One region of the Veillonella nakazawae genome, then DNA from elsewhere that is predicted to be linked to it. Evidence: riboswitches for the same ligand, from Rfam matches in the RefSeq annotation. Region 1 holds a riboswitch; the other holds the start of a gene.
What was found. A riboswitch is a leader RNA that binds a small molecule or an ion and turns the genes downstream of it on or off. The one in region 1 is predicted to bind cobalamin.
Positions count from the first base shown of each region.

Region 2: it holds a riboswitch for cobalamin, as region 1 does, so the genes downstream of both, VEIT17_RS09345 (methylmalonyl-CoA mutase family protein) here and nikB (nickel ABC transporter permease) in region 1, are expected to answer to the same signal.

Region 1 covers NZ_AP022321.1:1,722,289-1,725,724, reverse strand. The annotation lists gene potE (putrescine-ornithine antiporter) at 115-1,446, shown strand; cobalamin riboswitch at 1,837-2,024, shown strand; gene nikB (nickel ABC transporter permease) at 2,173-3,111, shown strand; gene nikC (nickel transporter permease) at 3,111-3,436, shown strand, end outside.
Region 2 covers NZ_AP022321.1:2,000,377-2,003,812, forward strand. The annotation lists gene VEIT17_RS09345 (methylmalonyl-CoA mutase family protein) at 1-1,411, opposite strand, end outside; cobalamin riboswitch at 1,706-1,881, opposite strand; gene rarD (EamA family transporter RarD) at 2,151-3,047, shown strand; gene VEIT17_RS09355 (DUF3829 domain-containing protein) at 3,225-3,436, opposite strand, start outside.

The DNA of each region.
Region 1 (3,436 bases):
CGGTAAATTCACATTCAAGCCCATCACAGCACGAACTGAATTTACTTAGCGGTATATTATATTTAAGTGAATTATGGACGAGAAAAAATTCACCTTTTGAAAGGGGATTGATACATGAAAACCACCGCTAAAAAAATGTCTGTATTCCAGCTAACCACAATGGTAGCAGCCAATATGCTAGGAGCTGGGATCATTATGTTACCAACTAATTTGGCTCAAGTTGGTACTATTTCAGTTTTATCTTGGCTCGTAACAGCTGTGGGTGCGCTTCTGTTAGCGTATATTTTTGCTCAAGCGGGTATGTTCTCTCAGATTAGAGGGGGCATGGGCGGTTATGCAGAACACCGCTTCGGTAAAACTGGACATTTTATGGCGAGCTATGCTTACAGCATATCTCTCATCATTGCTAATATCGCCATCGCGGTATCTGCCGTAGGTTATGGCGCAGCTTTCTTTGGTGTTGACCTTAATGCAACACAAACAAGCCAAGTAACAATTGTGCTTTTGTGGTTTGCAGCGATTTTGAACTTCCGTGGTAATCGCTTCACAGGTCGACTCAGCAACATGACTATTTGGGGCTCTATTGTGCCGGTTTTATTAATTGGTACAATCGGCTGGTATTGGTTTGACCCGTCTATTTATTGGGCGGCTTGGAACCCAAATGATCTTCCGTTTTACGATGCAGTAAAACAATCCATTTCCCTCACTTTGTGGGGCTTCCTAGGATTTGAGTCCGCAGCGGCTAATGCTGATGCTGTTGAGAATCCAAAGAAAAACGTACCTATCGCAACTGTAGCGGGTACATTAGCAGTGGCAGTGGTTTACATCTTGTCCACAAACGTTATGGCCGGTATCGTGCCTAACATCGACTTATTAAATTCTAACGCACCATTCGGTTTGACATTCGTATACATGTTCAATGATACAATTGCAAATATCGTGATGGCTGCAATGGTTATTTCTTGCTTTGGCGCTTTACTTTGCTGGCAATTCACATTGTCTCGCGTATTTAAAAGCGCAGCGGAACATGGTTACTTCCCTAAAGTATTCGCTCGTGTAAATAGTAATGATGCTCCTGTTCGTGGCGTATTCATTCTACTCGCTGTTGAAACATTACTTACATTGTTCACTGCAAGTGATTCTTTGCGTGAGCAATTTGAAGTATTGGTAAACTTAGCGGTTGTAACTAACGTAGTACCATATGTATTGTGCATCTTAGCTGTACCTACAATGATGCGTATGGCTGGCGTAGCTGAAAGCCGTATTAAACGCTACAATTACGTATTTGGTGCAGGCGTTGTGTATTGCTTATATGCTATCTATGCATGTGGCTTTGATGCTATGGTTGGTAGTGCCGTGGCAGTAAGCATTGGTCTTGTGATCTATGTTTTGCGTAAAGCGTGGGCTACACGCAAAGCGCACCGCTTACAACAAAGTATCGATTAACTGAATATCTCTCGTCTTATAAGAGGCTGTTACTTAGTAACAGCCTCTTTTTGGTATATTAATCAGACTTATTAATTATAATTTTATTGATTATAAATAATTGATAGTTGCTAAAGTGATTAAGAGTTTTTTCGGTATGTATAAAAAAAATTCATGAGAAAATTACCATTATAATAATAATTAATATATATACAGTTGGATACAGTTAATACGGAAAAAATCATATATATAAAGTGATTTGTATGGGTTTATACATAAATAGAGACTTGTTCAGTAATCGATAATTTTTATTAGTATAAAAATTATATTGATTTTACTAAATATAACAATACCCCTAAGGGGTATATGTATTGTAAACATATTATTAATATAGTATATTTATAATCGATAAAAATGAATAAACTAATGAGTGTCGGGGTATACCGAGCGTAAAAGAGGAAAATGGGTGTAAATCCCATACTATGCAAATAGCTGTAATGAGGAGCAAGGTTTCATTATAGGGTCACTGGGAAACTGGGAAGGCCGAAATATTGCGATGAATCATGAGTCAGAAAGCCTGCTCTAAATGTATGGTATTGTACATACTATACTTAATTTAGGTTAGTCAGGTGGACTAACCTTTTTTGTCGTTTTCCTATATGCACCTCTGCTATATCGGGAGAAATAAGCATATTAGTTGTTCATTTAGATTATTGTAGTATTTAGAGAGTATAGGAGGAGGCGCCTATGGGCAAACGCTTTGCTAAACAGCTAGGTCAATTCATTGTTACACTGTTTGGCATTACTTTTTTAACATTTTGTCTCACTTATTTAGCACCAGGCGATCCAGTAACGATGTTACTAGAAACGGCAGATACAATTGTATCTCAGGAGCTTATCGATGAAACTCGAGCTCAGCTTGGGTTAGATAAACCGTTTATAGTGCAATATGCAAACTGGGTTGTGAATGCTGCACAAGGTGACTTAGGGATGAGTTACTCTGCTAAAAAGCCTGTTGTAGATCGTATGTTGGAGGCTTTGCCAGGGACAGTTATGCTAGCAGGTACAGCATTAGTATTTACATTGCTCTATGCATTGCCGGCAGGGATTATAAGCGCCTTAAATCGAAACAAATGGATCGACTATCTGTTGCGCGTTGCTTCCTTTGTAGGCGTGTCTATGCCATCATTCTGGTTAGGCCTTGTACTGATTTATATCTTTGGCCTTAAATTAGGACTTGTTCCTATTGCATCTTCTCGTGTAACTCCTATCGGTGTAATTCTACCAGCCGTTACATTAGCTGTTGTAGTCGGGTCCAAGTACATGCGCCAAGTTCGTCTCGTTATTCTTGAAGAAATGCAAAAGGATTATGTTATCGGCGCACGTGCTCGTGGTGTGAGTGAGATGAAAATTTTATTCGGTCATATTTTGCCTAATGCAGTATTACCACTTATCACTATACTGGGCGTTGTTATCGGTTGGTTATTAGGCGGTGTTGCAGTTATTGAAATGGTATTCTCCTGGCCTGGCCTTGGGAATATGGCAGTATATGCCATTACCATGCGCGACTATCCATTGATCGAAGGTTTTGTGTTGTGGGTTGCCTTAGCATATATGTGTATTAATGCATTAGTTGATGCGTCATATATCTTGTTAGACCCTAGATTAAAAAGGGAGAGAGCATAATGGCAGAATTTATTCAAAAACATAAATTGTTCTCTTTCTATAGCGCCTTGATGATTGTGGTAGTTCTCATAGCTATATTTGCACCATGGCTTGCTCCGGGTGATGCTTTTAGCTCAAATCTGAGTCAAGCATTACAAGCGCCAAGTAGTCAACATTGGTTTGGTACAGATAAGCTTGGTCGTGATGTATTGTCTCGCATCATTTATGGTACACAGTTATCCTTGTTTATGGGTGTCAGTATCGTTGTTATCATGGTAAGCATTGGTACTATTATCGGTGCTGTAGCTGGTTATTTCGGCGGGAAAATCGAAATGGTCCTCATGCG
Region 2 (3,436 bases), 280 kb from region 1:
CGTCCTTACGGAATGCAAGGTTCTTAAAGCGTTCATCGAGGATGGCTTTCACTTGAGCTTGAGGATAGCCTTCTTTCAATGCGGCAATGATGCCACCTTTAGACTCGATTGTTTGGAACTCAGACCAGATTTTTTCGCATAGTTCAGCAGCTAATGTTTCCACGTACCAAGAACCGCCTACAGGGTCCACAGGTTGACGCAACTCAAATTCAGTTTGCAACATAACTTGAATGTTACGAGCAATACGGCGAGAGAAATCATCCGCTTTGCGAATTGGTTGGTCGAACGGAGATACTTCAAGGCTGTTCAAACCGCCTACAACACCAGAGAATGCTTGTGTCGTATTGCGCAACAAGTTTACATATGGGTCGTATACAGTTTTTGTGAAAGCCGATGTTCTGCCGTGTACATGGACGGCACGGTCCGCTTCTTCAGCACCGAAAGCTTCCATAATGCGAGCCCAAAGTACGCGCAAGGCACGCAATTTAGCAATTTCCATAAAGAAATTAGCCCCTAAGGAGAATGTGAACATCATGCTCTTCGCGATGGTGTGAATATCGATGTTCCGTTGTGCTAATTGACGCACGTAGCAAACAGCTGTTGCCAATGCATAGGCAACCTCTTGCACATCGTTAGCGCCGCCATTAGCGTATACATCGCCAGATACGAGTACTGTTTTAAGCTCTGGAGCTTGTTCTTTAGCCCACACAACAGTATGTGCCATTTCATCAAAGGCTGTATCTAAGGAAATGTGCAAAGCACCATCTTTCACCCAAACACCGATAGGGTCAGCACCAACGAGACCTTTCAAATCAGATGTTTGTTTTTTAGCGCCTTTCACAGTAGCCGCTAACATGCCAAGCAAGATGGCTGCAGAAGCACCTGTTTCAATGTACAAAGGATTTTCCTTCAAATTGAAGCGGTCAATCAATTGTTTGCAGTCATCCATAGTGGATACAGATGTACCACCAACGCCAACGGATGCGCCTACTTGCACATCTTGATCATGGCGTGTTGCTTCATCTAGGCGGATGTTGTGAATGGTGCCACCTTTTACAATCTCGTATAAACTTGCATGATTGGCATCCTTAGGCAAAGAGTCATCTACATATTGGGATACACCCCAAGAGTCTTTAATATAACCACTTGCCTTAGTACCACGTAGGAACTCACCTGCCCCAGGGTATACGCCCTTTGGAATTGCTTCTGCATGCAGTGCAGGTGTGTAAATTGGCTGCAACGTGATACCTTCATAGGTTTTCGTGAACATCTTCTTGTGGAAGTCGCCACCTTTTAACGCCTTTTCAACTTCAGCCTGCCATTGTTCATACGTAGGTTTCTCAAATTCATCAAAGGATACAGGAGCTAATAGATCGCGTTCAGCATCCTTTGAAGTCTTTTTGTCAGACATATATGTGCCTCCTTTTCAACTCGAAACCATACCGAGAAACAGCGCACCGTACCTGCGAATTGTTATACACATACATCACACGAGCTTTCCTATACTTGGATCACATCAACCTCAAATATGTGTCCATCAATTCATTAACTATGAAGCCTGATATATATGCTTAACAGCCACTTTCAAGGGCAACAAAAAACGTGCCACCCAAAAGTGACACGTAAGGTTTCTTATTGAAAGGTACGCCAAAAAACACTGAAACCAGCATACCCCAATCCCCTTCCTATCGCTCGTAGGTACATAACGGTGATTATCAAATAGGCAGTTCTCCTGGCTCGGGCTCATCACCTCGCTTTCGCCTTCCCAGATTTCTCCAGTGACATTTTTGAAAGCAGGCTCGTCCTTACAGTGGCGGGACCGCATCGGCTTGTACCGATTTCTCTATTAAGTCTTGTGACACCTATTCTCTATATTCGTTGTTCTAAGTCCAATATAGTGTAACAATATGCACAAAGTCAATGAACATAACAGTTAATCATAAGTATCAAATTTTAGGTTATAACTAATGCATATTTAAAATGACAAAAACTCATCACTTTCAAATATACGTATTCATCGCTATCAAATATACGTATTCATTGTCTGCAAATCGAGTTATAAATCGAGTACAAATCATCATAAAATCTAAGCCTACGCACAAATGCAAGCACAATGCGTGATATAATGAATACAATCACAAGGAGGCATTATGGAGCACACAAGTAAAAAAGGTCTAATGACAGCCCTTAGTTGCTATATCATCTGGGGCTTACTCCCTCTCTATTGGGCATTATTAAACCATGTTTCACCATATAATATACTGGCGCAGCGCATTATCTGGTCAGGCATTTGCATGGCCATCGTCGTATTTGGCCTACATTTTAAACAGTTCAAAAAAGACTTTCAATTACTAAAAGAACAGCGCTCACAACTATTACTACTGTTGGTAGCATCAGTCATCATCAGCGTAAATTGGTTTACCTACATTTGGGCCATCGCCAACAATCAAGTTATGGACACGAGCCTTGGCTATTATATCAACCCACTCTTTAATGTAGTGTTAGGTGTCATCCTATTTAAAGAGGTCCTATCTGTACCGAAAAAGCTAAGCGTCCTCATCGCTACCATCGGTATCGCCTTGCTCACCTATCAAGTGGGATCCTTGCCGTTAGTGTCGATGATCCTTGCCGTTTCCTTTGGCCTCTATGGGGTCGTAAAAAAGAAACTGCTCATCTCGCCCTTTACGAGCATCGCTTTTGAGGCTTGGCTATTAACACCACTAGCCTTACTCTATACGACCATGATCGATAATACAGTATGGTCCTATTTCAGCACAGACTGGTATACGTCCATGCTACTCATAGCATGCGGTCTAACAACATCGGTTCCATTGGTGCTATTCTCCTATGGGGCCCAACTATTGCCACTCAACCTACTAGGCTTCCTACAATATGTCTCCCCTACCATTGCCTTGTTGCTAGCTATTTTCTACTTTGGTGAAAGCTTTGGCACACCGCAAATGATTGCCTTCGGTTGTATCTGGATAGCCTTAGTGTTGTTCTCATTATCCAATCAAATTACAACGCGCATTAGCCTAAAAAAATAAGCAATATAATAATCAACTAAAAAAGCTGTATCAAATGATATCCTCATTCGATACAGCTTTTTATATAATACTTACATTAACTTATGCTTATATAATATCCACACTAAGTTACGCTTATATGATGCTCATACTTATATTAACTCATATATAACGTATCCGTCTTAAACCGTATTAACTCTATTGATCCAATTCATTCATATTGGTGGTATTCATATTGGAAATATAACGGTTATAGGCCTCAACCATATGTTTATAATCGTTATCTTGTTTGGATCCCATATAGGTACGAATGGCACCAATCGTAGAGTTTACAGAGGTCTTAACAGGGTCATACTTAGGGCTAGAAATACCATTCGCTAAATCGCCAATGGCTTGTAGCTCTTGATTGA